Regions from separate parts of the Aquabacter albus genome, predicted to be linked through region 3. Evidence: riboswitches for the same ligand, from Rfam matches in the RefSeq annotation. Region 3 holds a riboswitch; each other region holds the start of a gene.
What was found. A riboswitch is a leader RNA that binds a small molecule or an ion and turns the genes downstream of it on or off. The one in region 3 is predicted to bind cobalamin.
Positions count from the first base shown of each region.

Region 1 (5,414 bases), on a different contig from region 3:
GGCGATCAATTCCGGCTTGGCATTGCGGCCGGTGACCACCACGTGCAGGTCCGGGCGGCGCGCCGCCAGCGTCTCCACCACTTCGCCAAGGTCCAGATAGCTATAGCGCAGCGCGATGTTCAGCTCGTCCAGGATGAGCAGGGCGAGGGTCTCGTCCGCCATCAGCTCGCGCACCTTCTCGAAGGCCCGCTGCGCGGCGGCCACGTCGCGGGCGAGGTCCTGGGTCTCCCAGGTGAAGCCCTCCCCCATGGTGTACCACTGAACCCGGTCGCCGAAGGCCGCGAACGCCTCGCGCTCGCCTGTCTCCCACGCGCCCTTGATGAACTGGACTACACCCACCCGCTTGCCGCGCCCCAGCATGCGCAGAGCGAGGCCGAAGGCGGCGGTGCTCTTGCCCTTGCCAGGGCCGGTATGAACGATGAGGAGGCCCTTCTCCAAGGTGGTCTTGCCGGCCACCTCGGCATCCTGCACGGCCTTGCGCTTGGCCATCTTGTCGCGATGGCGGGCGGCCTCGGCGTCGTCGATCCCGGCGCTCATGGCGCGTCCTCCTTCACCACCAGGGGCAGGCCCGCCACCATGAACACCACCCGGTCGGAGGCCGCCGCCACCGCTTGATTGAGGCGGCCGGCGGCGTCGCGGAAGCGGCGGGCGAGCGCGTTGTCCGGCACGATGCCGAGCCCCACCTCGTTGGCCACCAGAACCGTCAAGCCGCCTCGCCCGAGAAGCGCGGAAACCAGCCGCTCCTGTTCCGCCTCAAGATCATGATCCGCCAGTAAGTGATTGGTCAGCCACAAGGTCAGGCAGTCTACGAGCACGGGGGCGTCCGGCGGAAGCTCCGCCAGAAGGTCAGCTACGTCGAAGGGATGATCGTGGGTCCGCCAGCGCGTGTCACGTCTTGAGCGATGCAGCGCGATGCGATCCGCCATCTCGGCATCGAGCGCCTGCGCCGTCGCCACATAAACATAGGGCGGCGGCGCGGCTTCGATCAGGGCTTCGGCATAACCGCTCTTGCCGGAGCGCGCCCCGCCAAGCACCAGCACGCGGCGGGCGCGCGGCCCGGCCGTCATGGCTGGGCGCCGGCCATCCTTGCGCGGACGAGGCCGGCGACGCCGCCGAGGATCGCCCAGAACAGGAAGCTCGTGACCACCACCGCGACGACGAAATTGTGCGCCAGATCGTGGGGCACGGGAGTTTCGAAGTTCTCCGGCTGCGGCGCGCCGATGAAATGCGGCGCCGCAATCAAAGCGAGCGCGGCGATCACCGCCGGCAGCGAGCGGCCATAGGCGATGAGCGCGATGCCCCCGGCGGTGGCTGCCGCTGTGGCGGTCCACCAGAGCTGCCGGGGACCCAACTCCGCCGCCGGCATGGCGGGAAGCTCGGGCGGAAGGCCGAGGCTGGGCGCCAGCGTGAAGGCGGCAAAGCCCGCGAGGCCCCAGAGGAGCCCGTCGCGCCAGCCGGTGAGCCCGCCCGCGAGTTCTGAAGCGGCGACGAGAAGCAGCGCGAAGCCGATGGCGCCAACGACATTCGCCGCCAGCGTGAAGGCCATGCGCTCGAACCCATCCGCCGGCTGCCAGCCGCCTTCGTCATGGTCATGGGCGGCCGCGGTGTCATGGCTATGCGCGGGCGTTGCGGCGTCATGGGTATGGGTCGCGGGCGCGGCGGCTTCGGCTTCGGCTTCGGCTTCCTCATAGGTCTCGGCCTTGAGGATCAGCGGAACGGTCGCGGCCTGCTGGAAGACGGTCATGGCAATGCCGGAGAATAGGCCGGCGGCCGCCGCCACGAAGACGATGGTGCGGAACAACGACATGTCGGCCCCCTGTCAGTGGCAGGGGAAGCCGGTCGAATGCCTGTAGTCGTGGGCCGCGTTATGGACCACTTCCATATGGGAGAAGCCGACGCCGCCCACCACGAAGAGACCCAGCAGCGCGGCGAAGGTGATCTGCAGCGTGCGCGACGCGACGGATTTGCCGGCGAGGTCCTGGGAAACCTGGTTCTGCGTGCTCATCTTCATCTCCTGGCCCTCCCTCCGAGGGCTGACTGGAAGCGCCCATGACTGGGCTCGCGCGCCTTCGGCAGGTCTCCTGGCTCGCGGTTCATCGCCTCTCCCCAGCCTTCCCGGAACGCATGTTCCAGTGGCGCTGCGGGGAGCGCTCACCGCCGACAGTTGCGGGGGCAGCCGCGGCTTTGGGACAGGTCCCGCACCGCATTCCCTTTTGATCCCCGAAGGGAACCGACGACTCTTCGACTATATAGGCCCGCGCGTGCGCCGCAACGGGAGCGGGGCGATTTATTGCCGAGGCGCCTCAGGACCGCGCCTTCGCCACCAAAGACGAGGTGGAGCGGCCCGCGATCAGGTTCGCCAGCACAAGGCGCCCGCCATTGGCAGTCACCACGTCCGCGCCCACCACCTCCTCGGGCTTGTAGTCGGCGCCCTTCACCAGCACGTCGGGCAGCAGGGCCGTGATGGTCTCAAGGGGCGTGTCCTCGTCGAACAGCACCACGAGGTCCACGCAGCGCATGGCGCCGATGACCCTGGCCCGCGCGGCTTCGTCCTGGAGCGGGCGCGTCGGCCCCTTCAGGCGCTGCGTGGAGGCATCCGTGTTGAGCGCCACCACCAGCCGGTCGCCCTCGGCGGCGGCGGCCTCCAGCAGCGCCACATGGCCGGGATGCAGCAGGTCGAAGCAGCCATTGGTGAAGACCACGCTCGCCCCGCCCGCCCGCCAGCGGGCGATGATCTCCTTCGCCCGCTCCAGCGAGACGAGGGCGCCCGGCGTCTCCATCTGCGGCAAGGCGCGGCCGAGGGCGGCGGCCAGCTCGGCGCGGGTGACGACGGCGGTGCCGAGCTTGCCCACGGCGATGGCCGCCGCCGCATTGGCGATGCGCACGCAGGTTTCCAGCGGCTCGCCGGAGGCGAGCGACATGGCCAGCGCCGCGAGGGCCGTGTCCCCTGCCCCCGAGACGTCGAAGACTTCGCGCGCCTCGGCGGGCACGTGCAGCACGGCGCCGTCGCGGCGCCAGAGGGTCATGCCCTTCTCGGCGCGCGTCACCAGCACATCGCCGCCGAACTGCGCGGCGGCGGCGGCAGCGGCAGCGGCCGCCTGCTCGTCGGTGGTATCAGGCAGGCCGGTGGCGTCCGCCAGTTCCCGGCGGTTGGGCGTCACCAGGGCCGCGCCGCGATAGGCCTCGAAGGTGCGGCGCTTGGGATCAACGATGACAGGCACGCCCCGCGCCTCGGCCTCTTTCATGATGGCCGCGATCACCCGGTCGCCCAGGACGCCCTTGGCATAATCGGAGAGCACGGCGACCCGGCATTGCGCGATGGCCGCACGGGCGGCGGCGATGAGGCGGGCTTCCACCTCAGGGGAGGCAGGGCTCGCATCTTCGGCATCGATGCGGACGATCTGCTGGCGCCCGCTCATCACCCGCGTCTTGGTGATGGTGGGGCGCGCCGGGTCGGCCACGAGATCGAGCGAAATGTCGGGAAAGGCGGCCAGCGCTTCGCGCAGCTCTCCGGCGCGGGCATCCGCACCCACGAGGCCCACCAGATGCACCGGCGCGCCCATGGCGGCCGCATTGGCGGCCACATTGGCCGCCCCGCCGGGCACCAGCCTGTCCATGCCATGCACCACCACCGGCACCGGCGCCTCAGGGGAGATGCGGGAGACCGAGCCGATCACATAATGATCGACGATCACGTCGCCGATGACGGCGATCGGGCCGGGCCGGGCATCAGCGAGCATGGCGCGCCCTCACCCGTTCTTGCCGCGCAGGTGGCCGGTCACATACTGGTGCACGCCGTCCTCCAGCGAGGTGAAGGGCTGGGAGAAACCGGCGGCGCGCAGCTTCGACATGTCGGCCTGGGTGAAATACTGGTAGGCGCCCCGGATGGCCTCGGGCATGTCCACATAGTGGATCAGCGGCTCCTTGCCGGCCGCCGCGAACACCGCGCGGGCTAGGTCCGCAAAGCTGCGCGCCTGGCCCGTGCCCACATTGAAGATGCCGCTCACCGCGGGCGTCTCCAGCAGCCAGCGCACCACGGCGACGCAATCGCCGACATAGACGAAGTCGCGGAGCTGGCCGCCATCCTCATAAGCGGGGTCATGGGACTTGAAGAGTGTCACCGCCTCCCCGGCGGCGGCGGTGGGATAGATCTTGTGGATCACGGAGCGCATGTCGCCCTTATGCGCCTCGCCCGGCCCGTAGACGTTGAAGAAGCGCAGGCCCGCCCATTGCGGCGGGCGCGGACGGCCGGCGGCGATATCGGCGAGGAAGCGCCGGTCCGCCATGAGCTTGCTCCAGCCATAGGCGTTGAGTGGCGCGAGCTCGAGAAGCGCGGAGGCGCTTTCATCGTCCCGGAAGCCGGAGGCGCCGTCGCCATAGGTGGCGCCGGAGGAGGCGTAGATGAAGGGCAGCCCCTTGCGGGCGCACAGGTCCCACAAATCGAGGGTGGGCCGCACATTGCGGGCGACGATCTTGTCGCCGTCCCGCTCGGTGGTGGCGGAGATGGCGCCCATATGGATCACGGCGCGCACCCGTCCGGCCTCGCGCTCCAGGAAGGAGAGCGCCGCCTCGGGGCGGATCACGTCATCCAGCAGGATGTCGGAGATGTTGCGCCATTTCGGCCCGTCTTCCAGCCAGTCGGCCACCACCACGCGCAGGCCGTCCGCGGCGCAGGCGCGGGCGAGATTGGAGCCGATGAAGCCCGCGCCGCCGGTAACCAGCACCGTATCGCGGGAGCCCGGAAGGGTCATGAGCCAAAACCTTCAGGAGCGGGGCCGCTCCGGTCACGAAGCCGGGCGCTGTTGAGGCGCCGAAGGGGTTCCCTGTGCCACGCCTGGGCCGGTCTTGTCCATCTTGTCCGCATGGCCGTGCCGCAGCACATTGAGCCCGCGCCATGCGGCCCGGGCGCCATGATCCACCATGCAGGGCGGGCCTTCCACGGTGTGCGGCGCGATCTTGCAATGGGCGTTCTCGCACGGGGCGCAGGGGCGGAACGAGCGCATCTCCAGCACCTTCGGGCCGAACAGGCCGGTGAGGCGCGCATCGGTGGGGCCATAGAGCCCAACGGTGGGCACGCCCAGCGCGGCGGCGAGGTGCCCGAGGCCGGAATCGACGCCCACCACCCCCTCGGCGCCCGCCAGGATGGGGGCGAGCTGATCGATGGGCGCGGGCGGGAGGATCTCCACCGAGGGCATGCCGCGGGCGATGGCCTCGGCGCGGCGCGTCTCCTCCTCGCCGAGCGCAAAGATGCGGGTCTTCAGCCCCGCCGTCTCGGCGATGGCGGCCAGTTCGCGCCAGCGCAGCACGGTCCAGGTCTTGGTCAGCCACGTGGTGCCGTGGAGCAGCACGAGATAGGGCGCCTCCGCCGGCGCGGGCTCCACCTTGAGCCCGGCATCGGCCGGCAGCGCCGTCAA
Region 1 is NZ_JBDZDT010000005.1:232,282-237,695, reverse strand. It holds gene cobO (cob(I)yrinic acid a,c-diamide adenosyltransferase) at 1-537, opposite strand, end outside; gene cobU (bifunctional adenosylcobinamide kinase/adenosylcobinamide-phosphate guanylyltransferase) at 534-1,067, opposite strand; gene ABLE91_RS13830 (CbtA family protein) at 1,064-1,807, opposite strand; gene ABLE91_RS13825 (CbtB domain-containing protein) at 1,820-2,005, opposite strand; cobalamin riboswitch at 2,055-2,250, opposite strand; gene rfaE1 (D-glycero-beta-D-manno-heptose-7-phosphate kinase) at 2,304-3,740, opposite strand; gene rfaD (ADP-glyceromanno-heptose 6-epimerase) at 3,750-4,751, opposite strand; gene waaC (lipopolysaccharide heptosyltransferase I) at 4,785-5,414, opposite strand, start outside.
Region 1: linked by a shared signal. The riboswitch ahead of ABLE91_RS13825 (CbtB domain-containing protein) and the one ahead of ABLE91_RS04655 (ribonucleoside-diphosphate reductase subunit alpha) in region 3 are both predicted to bind cobalamin.

Region 2 (5,414 bases), 170 kb from region 3:
CCGAAGAGGCCCGCCGCACCGATGACGGCGAGGATGAGGACGACGACGAAGACGACGAGGAGCATGAAGAGGACGAGGTGGAGCAGATGGGCTCCGCCGACGCCATGGAAGAGGTGCCCGTGCGCTCCCAGCAGCGCCGCGCCCGCTCCTACAAGATCCAGGAAGTGATCCGCCGCCGGCAGGTGATGCTGGTGCAGGTGGTGAAGGAGGAGCGCGGCAACAAGGGCGCGGCGCTCACCACCTATCTCTCCTTGGCCGGCCGCTATTCCGTGCTGATGCCCAACACCGCGCGCGGCGGTGGCATCTCCCGCAAGATCACCAATGCGGTGGACCGCAAGCGCCTGAAGGAAGTGGTGCAGGACCTGGAGGTGCCCGAGGGAATGGGCATCATCCTGCGCACCGCCGGCGCCAACCGCACCAAGGTCGAGATCAAGCGCGACTTCGAATATCTGCTGCGGCTGTGGGAGACGGTGCGCGAGCTCACCCTCTCCTCCTCCGCGCCGAACCTCGTCTATGAGGAAGGCTCGCTCATCAAGCGCGCCATCCGCGACCTCTACAACAAGGACATCGACGACATCCACGTCGCCGGCGAGGACGGCTATCGCGAAGCGCGCGACTTCATGCGCATGCTGATGCCGACCCACACCAAGAACGTCATCGCCTATCGCGAGCCCCAGCCCATCTTCGCGAAGTATGGGGTGGAGCATCAGCTCGACGCCATGTTCTCGCCGGTGGTGCAGCTGAAGAGCGGCGGCTACATCGTCATCAACCCCACCGAAGCCCTGGTCTCCATCGACGTGAATTCCGGCCGCGCCACGCGCGAGCATCACATCGAGGACACCGCGCTCAAGACGAACGTGGAAGCCGCCGAGGAGATCGCCCGGCAGCTTCGCCTGCGCGACCTCGCCGGGCTCATCGTCATCGACTTCATCGATATGGAGGAGAAGCGCAACAACCGGGCGGTGGAGCGCAAGCTCAAGGATTGCCTGAAGAACGACCGGGCGCGCATCCAGGTCGGCCGCATCTCCCATTTCGGCCTCATGGAGATGTCCCGCCAGCGTATCCGCACCGGCGTTCTGGAAAGCTCCATCGAGGTGTGCCCCACCTGCGGCGGCACGGGCCATGTGCGCTCCGCCGCCTCGGTGGCGCTCCAGCTGCTGCGCGCGTTCGAAGAGCAGCTGCTGCGCAGCGCGACCCACAACCTCATCGCCCGCACCCGCTCCGAAGTGGCGCTCTATGTGCTGAACCAGAAGCGCTCGCACCTGCGCGAGCTGGAGGAGCGCTTCTCCGTCACGCTCACCATCAGCGCCGACGAACGCGTCACCGGCCACCAGCCCTTCATCATCGAGAAGGGCGACCAGGCCGTTCCTGCCCCCGCCGCGCCGCGCCCCGGCAAGGTGGTGCAGCCTGATTCCATCCTTCCGGACGAGGAGTTCGAGGAGGAAGACGAGGAGAATCTGGAGGAGGTCTCCGGCGCCGAACCCGAAGGCGATGAGCCCGAGGAGCGCGGCGAGACCACCGAGGAGGCCAACAACCGCCGCAAGCGCCGCCGCCGGCGCCGTCGTGGCGGCGAGCGCGAGGGCGAGCCCCGCGAGGCGCGGCCCGAGGGCGAAGCCGCCGAGGAGGGCGATGAGCCCGCCGGCGAAGGCGAGGCCGAAGAGGGCGACGAGGACGAGCGCGGCGAAGGCCGCGGGACGGAGGCCGATCGCCGGCGCCGTCGGCGCGGCCGTCGTGGCGGCCGTCGCAACCGGCGCGAGGGCGAGGATGCCCCGCTCCAGGCCGATGGCGAAGGCAGTGAAGGCGAGGCCGGAGAGGATGACGGCGGCGCCGAAGACGATGCCGTGATCCACGTCTCCATCGAGCCGCTGGCCGGCGCGCCGGAATCCGTGGCCGAGATCAGCGCTCCCACCCCGGAGCCGGCACCGCCCGCCCCGGCCCCCACGGCCCCGGAGCTTCCCGCCGCCGAAGAGCCCAAGCCGACCCGCCGCCGGTCCACGGTGCGCGAGAAGGCGCCGGTGGTCGGCAGCCTGGTGCCCGAGCCCGCGCCCGTCGCCGAGACTGCCGGCGAAGAGACCTCCGGCGTGGAGACCGCCTCGGTCCCCGTCGCCGATGCGGACATCGTCGCCGCACCGGTTCAGGAAACCTCTGCTCCGGCCCAGGACCTGCCGCCCGAAAAGCGCCGCTCCGGCTGGTGGCAGCGCAAGCTGTTCGGCGAGTGAGCCTCTAGGAACAGCGGTCATCCCCGGGCTTGACCCGGGGATCTCCAGGAATGACGGGAGATGGCCGGGTCAAGCCCGGCCATGACGGCTGGGAGGTTACGGCTTCCCGGGCAACCTGCCCTGAGATTGACTTCCCTCCCCGCCCACCCTTTAGTGGCCCGGTCGAAGGTTCCGGTCCGGCAGAGTCGGATCGGTGAAGAGGGAATGCGGTGCGGCGCGAGGAAGCGCCAATGCCGCGGCTGCCCCCGCAACTGTAAGCGGAGAGTCTCGACCGAAAAGCCACTGGAGACCGGCCGCGCCGGCCCCTCCGGGAAGGCGGCCCGAGACGGTGACCCGCGAGCCAGGAGACCTGCCCTCGACACAATCGCGCGCCGGGCGGGGTGCCCTGGCAAGGCGGTTTTGCGTCGGCTTTGGCGCGCTTTCCGCACCCGCAGGACCCGCTTTGGAGCGACCCGCGCCCACCGAGACGCCCGACGACCGGCCCGATGACACGGCCTCCGCAGGCCCGCGCGATGCGGCGCCCGCCGTCACCCTGTTCGTCTGCCAGACCTGCCGCACGCCCGGCACGCCGCCCGAGGATGCGCCCCAGGGCGCCCGCCTCGCGGAGGCTGTGCGCGCCGCCGCCCATGACCCTGATGTGGAGGTGAAGCCGGTGCGCTGCCTCTCCAACTGCAAGCGCGGCCTTTCCGCCGCCATGGTCCGGGCCGGCGGCTGGTCCTACGTGTTCGGCGATCTCACCCCTGCGTCCGCGCCCGACCTTCTCGCGGGCGCTACCCTCTTCGCCGGCTCCACCGACGGCCTCATGCCGTGGCGCGGCCGGCCCGACTGCCTCAAGCGCGGCATGATCGCCCGCGTGCCGCCCCTCTTCTTCACCGAGGAACCCCGATGACCAGCCTCGCCCGCGTCCCCTGCACCATCGTCACCGGCTTCCTCGGCGCCGGGAAGACGACCCTCATCCGCCACATCCTCGAGAATGCCGGGGGGCGGAAGCTCGCTGTGATCGTCAATGAATTCGGCGACGTGGGCATAGACGGCGAGATCCTGAAGGGCTGCGGCATCGAGAGCTGCCCGGAGGAGAATATCGTCGAACTCTCCAATGGCTGCCTGTGCTGCACCGTGGCGGATGATTTCGTGCCGGCCCTGGACAAGATTCTCGCCCGCCCCGGCATCGACCACATCCTCATCGAGACCTCCGGCCTCGCTCTGCCCAAGCCGCTGGTGCAGGCGTTTCATTGGCCGGCCATCAAGAGCCGCGTGACCGTGGATGGCGTGGTGGCGGTGGTGGATGGCCCCGCGCTTGCCGAAGGCCGTGTCGCCGATGATCTCTCCGCCCTCGCCGCCCAGCGCGCGGCGGACGACACGCTCGACCATGACGATCCCGTGGAAGAGGTGTTCGAGGACCAGATCGCCTGCGCCGACCTCGTCATCATCGCCAAGTCCGACCTTCTGGACGCGGCCGGCGCGGAAATCGCAGCCGCCCGCGTGGCGGCGGTACTGCCCCGCGCGGTGTCCGTGGTGCGTGCGGCAGGCGGAAAGGTGGACCCGGCCATCCTGCTCGGCCTCGGCGTAGGCACCGAGGACGAGATCGAGAACCGCAAGACCCATCATGACGACGAGCTGGACCACGACCACGACGATTTCGATAGCTTCGTCCTTCCCATTCCCGAGATCGCCGAGCCGGCGGCGCTGGCTGCGCGCGTCTCGGAAGCCGCCGCTCTGCCCGGCGTGCTGCGGGTGAAGGGGTTTGCCAGCGTCTCCGGCAAGCCCATGCGCCTCCTCGTGCAGGGGGTGGGCACCCGCGTCTCGCACCAGTTCGACCGCGCCTGGGGGCCGAACGAGGCCCGCAGGGGCGCGCTGGTGGTGATCGGGCTGAAGGGCTTCGACCGGAACGCCGTGGAAGAGGCGGTGCTGGCGGTTACGCCCGCCGCCTGAAGGTTTAGAGTGGGCTGATGCATCTTCTTTCGAGCACATCGGCCACCATCGAGGATCTGGCGGAGCCCATCGACCTCCGCCAGCCCCCGGCCGACCTGCTCGCGCTCTCCTTCACCGACAGCGACCTGCTGGCGCTCGGCGCCGCATGGCGGGCGGAGCGGGCGACGCTGCCGAGCCTGCGCCTCGCGCGCCTGAAGGATCTGCGCCACCCCATGTCCGTGGACCTCTGGCTGGAGCGCTCCGCGCGCCACGCCAAGGTGATCGTGGCGCGGGTTCTGGGTGGGCTCGACTGGTGGCGCTACGGGGCGGAGCGGCTGTCAGCTCTGGCCTGGGCGCAAGGGATCAAGCTGGCGCTGCTGCCGGGGGAAGACCAGGACGACCACCGCCTCGCGGCCCTTTCGACTTTGGAGCGGGAGGAGTGGGCCTTGTGGCTCGCTTATTTCCGCGCCGGCGGCCCGGACAATATGCGCGCCTTGCTGCGGCTGATGGCGGGGCAGGCGGAGGTCCTGCCACCGCGGGATGTGCCGGCGGCGGCATTTTATTCTTCTCGTTCTCCGTCATGGCCGGACTTGATCCGGCCATCTCCCGCAGAACCGGGTGCGGCCGGATCCCCAAGAGATCCCCGGGTCAAGCCCGGGGATGACGTCGTGGGGGTGTCCCCCTCCCCCCTTGAGGGGGAGGGTCGGGGTGGGGGGTATGGCGCCGCCAGCACCACCCCCGCCGGCACAAGCGGAGAGATACCCCCCACCCTGCCCTCCCCCTCAAGGGGGGAGGGTTCCCAGCGCGGGAGGGAAGGCACTGGCGTCGCGCGGGAAGACACACCCCGCGCCCTCATCCTCTTCTACCGCTCCATGTGGCTCGCCGGGGACGCCGCCCCCATCGACGCCCTCTGCGGCGCCCTCGCCGCGCGCGGCATGGTGCCGATCCCCCTCTTCGTCTCCTCCCTGAAGGATCCCGCCGCCCGCGCCTTCGCCCGCAGCGCCATTGCCGCGCACGCACCGCACGTCATCATCACCGCCACCGCCTTCGCCGCCGGAGACGCGGACGACCTCTTCCCTGCCGGCGGCCCGCCGGTGCTCCAGGCCATTCCCGCCACCACCGCCCGCTCCGCCTGGGCGGCAAGCCCGCGCGGCCTCGCCGCCGCCGACCTCGCCATGCATGTGGTGCTGCCGGAACTGGACGGGCGCGTGCTGGCGGGCGCCCTCTCCTTCAAGGACACGGCCGCCCGCGACGACGACCTCGCCTTCTCCGCCGCCCTCAACC
Region 2 is NZ_JBDZDT010000002.1:180,173-185,586, reverse strand. It holds gene ABLE91_RS03940 (Rne/Rng family ribonuclease) at 1-2,219, shown strand, start outside; cobalamin riboswitch at 2,369-2,590, shown strand; gene ABLE91_RS03935 (DUF1636 domain-containing protein) at 2,752-3,108, shown strand; gene cobW (cobalamin biosynthesis protein CobW) at 3,105-4,151, shown strand; gene cobN (cobaltochelatase subunit CobN) at 4,169-5,414, shown strand, end outside.
Region 2: linked by a shared signal. The riboswitch ahead of ABLE91_RS03935 (DUF1636 domain-containing protein) and the one ahead of ABLE91_RS04655 (ribonucleoside-diphosphate reductase subunit alpha) in region 3 are both predicted to bind cobalamin.

Region 3 (5,414 bases):
GACGATGGCGGTGGGCCGGTGGGCGGGCGCGGACGGCAGGCGGGCAAAGGCCGCCTTCATATCCTCCATCATGGCTTCGCCGCGCTCCGGCGCGCCGATGCGGGCCGCCACCTCCCGGATCTGGGCATAGGCGTCCTCAAGCGTCTCCGGCACGCCGAGTTCCAGCACCGGCAGGCCGAGCCGGTGCAGCATGGCCACGGTGGTGCGAGTGGTGAAGGCGCCGACGATGACGAGGTCGGGCTTGAGGGCGGCGATCTCCTCCGCAAGACCCCGGTTCACGGGCACATCCTTTGCGAGATCCGCCACGTTGGATCCACGCGGGTCGCGGGCGAGCCAGGTCACCGAGGCAACCTGCTCCTTGTCCGCGAGGCGCAGCACCAGTTCGTCCGCACAGAGATTGAGCGAGACGATGCGCGCGGGCCTCTGCGCCTCCGCCGAAACGGGAGCGCAGAGGAAAACCAGGGCAAGGAGGCTGGCGACGCGCTTCATCCCTCCGCCTCAATAGGTGAACTTCAAGCCGCCATAGGCGCCGAAGCCGGGAGCCAGGAAGCCGTTGGGGTTCTCGTAGGTCTGATCGAACAGATTGTCGATGCGGGCGAACAGAGTCGCGTTGGGTGTCCACGCATAGTTGGCCGCAAGATTCACCACGGTGTATCCGGGCTGGTCGATAGTGTCGCTGGTGAGACGCACGATGTCCCACCATGCCGAGGCATAGATCAGGGTGGCGGAAAGATTGAGCTGGTCCGTGGGGTTCCAGTCCGCCGTCACGCTCACCTTGTTGTTGGGCCGCCTCAGGGGTGTGCAAGAGGTGGGTGTCAGCGGCGCGCAGGAAGCGCCGAAGGGCTCGCCCGGCGGCATGTAGCCGATGACGTAGGTGTAGGTGTAGTCCACCCGCAGCTTCAGCCGCTCCATCACCTGGAAAGCGATGAAGGTCTCCGCGCCCTGCGTGGTGGCGCTGGAGATATTCACGTTCTCGAACGTCACCGGGTCGTAGCTGATGAGGTTGGTGATGTCGTTGTGGAAATAGGCGGCGCCAAACGTCACCCTGCCGCCGAAGGCCTGCTGCTCGAAACCGATATCGTAGCCGGTGCTCTCTTCGGGCTCGAGGGCCGCATTGCCATAGATCGGCGCATAGAGCTGATAAAGTGAGGGCGCCTTGAAGCCGGTGCCGTAGCTGCCCTTGATGGTGGTCCCCGTCTCGGGAATGAGGAAGCCGGGGGCAAGGCGGAAGGTCGAGTGGTCGCCGAAGGTGTCGTCGCTGTCATAGCGGACGTTCGCCGCGCCGAAGAACCGATCGCCGAACGTGCCCTGCCATTCCGCATAGGCGCCGGTGTCGCCGGTCGATGCGCTCATCTCCGTGTATTGGGTGGACGAGGTCATGCTCTCGTTCCGCCGCTCCACGCCGGCAATGAGGTTCTGCCCGGCGGCGGCGGCGAGGTTGGAGCGCAGGTAATAGGTCTGCCGGTCGCCCTCATACTGGCCGTTCACGGACAGGTTCGGCCCCACGGTCGGGTTCGAGGTGTTCATGGCGCTCACCCCGAACGTGGTGTGGAGTACGCCGTCGAGCGCGCTCCACACGCCCTCGCCCTTGGTGAAGAACATGGAATTGAGGCTGGTGGAAGTCTGCGGGGCCGGGATGCCCTCGAACAGCGGCGGGGGATAGATGTCCGGCGTGAAGGCGAGTTGGCTGTCGATGTAGCGGGCGACGAAGTTGAGCGCCAGATTATCCGTCATCTGGAGGTCGAGGCGCGTCGAATAGGTCCAGTTGTCATAGGCGTTGGGATTGTTTGGATAGCCCGGCGGGATGATTCCGGGCGGGGTCACCGGAATATCCGTCGAGGAGAAATGGGTGACGTTGAAGGAGTAGGAAAGCCGCTCCGTCGACCCGCTCACCGCCGCCGCCTGGTTGAAGGTGCCGAGCGAGCCCCCTTCCACATAGCCGAAGAATTTCGGCGGGCCCTCGCCCTTCTTGGTGGTGATGGAGATGACGCCGCCGATGGCGTCCGAGCCGTAGAGACCGCTCTGTGGCCCACGCAGCACCTCGATGCGGGCGAGATCGGTGGCGAGGAGCTGGCCGAAGTCGAAGGCACCGTTGGGGGTCGAGGGGTTGCCCGCATCGATGCCGTCGATCAGCACCTTCACATGGTTGGAATTGGTGCCGCGGATGAAGACCGAAGTCTGCCCGCCCGGTCCGCCAGTCTGCACCACGTTGAGACCGGGAAGCGATTGCAGCACCTGGGGCACGGTGCGCAGCTGCTGGCGCTCGATGTCCTCGGCGGTGACGACGCTAACCGAGGAGGCGATCCGGTTCGCCGGGGTCGGGATGCCGGTGGCGCTCACCACCACTTCGGGAAGGTCGATGGGCTGCTGGGCGGTGCCGCCGGGTGCCGGGGACTGGGCATGAGCGAGCCCCGAAGCCGACGACAGGAGGAGGGCAGCGAGCACGGGACGGCGCGCGGCGGCGCGGGCGTGACGAAACAAAGCGGAAGGCATGATGGCCTCAGCGGGACGAGTGGTCCGTCACCGCGAACGAGGCTCCCCTGCGGCCGGAAAGCTGCTGGGATTAACCACCATCAGGACACCCCGCCCGACGTGCTCGCGCGTGACCACGGCTGACGGCAGGTCTCCTGGCTCGCGGGTCAGCGTCCATCTCGTCGCCTTCCCAGGCCGAAGCCCAGTGGCGTGTGACGAAGGACTCGCCGCTTACAGTTGCGGGGGCAGCCGCGGCATCGTCGGATCCCCGTCTCCGGGCACCCTCCTCACCGCGTTCCCTTTTTCGTCCCGTTAGGGAACCGTCACGGTGACGGTAGAGGGCTGCTCATTCACGGTCAACCATCCGCTTCGGCGGTGGATGAGACATGTCTGCTCCGATTCATCATCCCCACATATTGACAGCCATCGCAACCATGCTGCTAGATGTGGTGGTCACGGTCTCTCGACTCGCAAGAGCGAGAGCTAAGAGGGAAGCCGGTGCGGGACCGCCCGAAAGGGTCGAACCAATGCCGGCGCTGCCCCCGCAACTGTAAGCGGCGAGCCAAGGTCCATCAGAGTCACTGGGAGCGATCCCGGGAAGGCCGGACTTGAGGCGACGACCCGCGAGCCAGGAGACCTGCCGCGACCTCGATGAACGTCCTCGGGCGGGGTGCCCCGGTGGAACGCTTGGCTGTCGCTGGGGGCTTCATGCCCGAGGCGATCTTCCCTCGCGCATCCGCTCGGCCTTTGCCCCCAACTTTTGGGGTCCAAGCCGATGTCTCTCCAGATCGAAACCGTGCGTCCCTCGGACGCGATCCTCGTCCCCGCACAGCCTGCGCCGGGCGCCCGGACAGCCTCGGAACCGGGCTATCAGGTGATCCGCCGCAACGGCGCGGTCACGCCGTTCGACGCCTCCAAGATCTCCGTTGCCCTCACCAAGGCGTTCCTCGCCGTGGAAGGCAGCAGCGCCGCCGCCTCGCGCCGCGTCCATGACGCCGTCGCCGATCTGACGGCTCAGATCGTGGCGGGGCTCACCCGTCGCGCGGAGGGCGGCCGCACCTTCCATATCGAGGACATCCAGGACCAGGCGGAACTGGCCCTGATGCGCGGCGAGCACCACAAGGTGGCCCGCGCCTATGTGCTCTATCGCGAGGAGCGTGCCCGGGAACGTGCGAAGACGGATGCGCCCGCCGCGTCAGCCGTGCCCGCCCTGCGCATGAAGGCGGCGGACGGCGCGCTCGTTCCCCTCGACACGGCGCGGCTCGATGCCGTGGTGCGCGAAGCCTGCGAGGGCCTCGATGGCGTCTCGCGGGAAACCGTGCTCGGAGAGACCCGGCGGAACCTCTATGACGGCATCTCCGCGGACGAGCTCGGCCTCGCGCCGATCCTCGCCGCCCGCACCCTTATCGAGACGGAGCCCAACTACACCAAGGTCAGCGCCCGCCTGCTGCTGGACAAGCTGCGTCGGGAGGCGTTGAGCTTCATCGCCGGGCGCGCCGACGAAGCGACCCATGAGGAGATGGCAGGCCGCTATGGCGACTATTTCCTCGGCTTCGTGAAAGCCGGCGTCGCGGCCGAGTTGTTGGACCCGGAACTGGCCCGCTTCGACCTCCCGCGCCTCGCCGCAGCGCTGAAGCCGGAGCGGGATCTCGCCTTCGACTTCCTCGGTCTCCAGACCCTCTATGACCGCTACTTCCTGCACGTGCGCGGCACGCGCTTCGAACTGTCCCAGGCCTTCTTTATGCGCGTCGCCATGGGGCTCGCTGTGCGCGAGATCGACCGGGAGGCGAAGGCCATCGAATTCTACGGCCTCCTCTCCTCCTTCGACTTCATGGCCTCGACGCCGACCCTGTTCAATTCCGGCACGCTGCGCCAGCAGCTCTCCTCCTGCTTCCTCACCACGGTCGCGGACGACCTCGACGGCATCTTCAAGGCGGTGAAGGACAATGCGCTGCTGGCCAAATATTCCGGCGGGCTCGGCAATGACTGGACGCGGGTGCGCGGCCTCGGTGCCCACATCAAGGGCACGAACGGCGAGAGCCAGGGCGTGGTGCCGTTCCTCAAAGTTGCCAACGACACCGCCATCGCCGTGAACCAGGGTGGCAAGCGCAAGGGTGCGGTCTGCGCCTATCTGGAAACCTGGCACGTGGACATCGAGGACTTCCTCGATCTGCGCAAGAACACCGGCGACGAGCGCCGCCGCACCCACGACATGAACACCGCCAACTGGGTGCCGGACCTGTTCATGCAGCGTGTCGAGGAAGACGGCCCCTGGACCCTGTTCTCACCCGACGAGGCGAGCGACCTGCACGATCTCTTCGGCCCCGCCTTCAAGGCCGCCTATGAGGGCTACGAGGCCAAAGCCGCGCAGGGCGGGATGAAAGTGTTCAAGCAGGTGCGCGCTGTAGACCTTTGGCGGCGCATGCTTACCATGCTGTTCGAGACCGGCCATCCCTGGATCACCTTCAAGGACCCCTGCAACATCCGCTCGCCGCAGCAGCATGCGGGCGTGGTGCATTCCTCGAACCTGTGCACCGAGATCACCCTGAACACGTCCGACGACGAGGTGGCAGTGTGCAATCTCGGCTCGGTGAACCTCCTCGCCCATGTCACAGTGGAGGGGCTCGACCATGACCGGCTTGCGCGGACGGTGAAGACCGCCATGCGCATGCTCGACAACGTCATCGACATCAATTTCTACACCATCCCCGAGGCGCGCCGCTCCAACCTCAGGCACCGGCCCGTGGGCCTCGGGATCATGGGCTTCCAGGACGCGCTCCAGGCGCTGCGCCTGCCCTATGCGTCGGAGGCGGCCGTGCGCTTCGCCGACGAAAGCATGGAGGCGCTGTCCTTCCACGCCGTCTCCGCCTCCGCGGACCTCGCCGCCGAGCGCGGGCGCTATCCAAGCTTCGAAGGCTCGCTCTGGTCGAAGGGCATCCTGC
Region 3 is NZ_JBDZDT010000002.1:347,534-352,947, reverse strand. It holds gene ABLE91_RS04665 (ABC transporter substrate-binding protein) at 1-489, opposite strand, end outside; gene ABLE91_RS04660 (TonB-dependent receptor plug domain-containing protein) at 499-2,493, opposite strand; cobalamin riboswitch at 2,601-2,811, opposite strand; cobalamin riboswitch at 2,912-3,131, shown strand; gene ABLE91_RS04655 (ribonucleoside-diphosphate reductase subunit alpha) at 3,248-5,414, shown strand, end outside.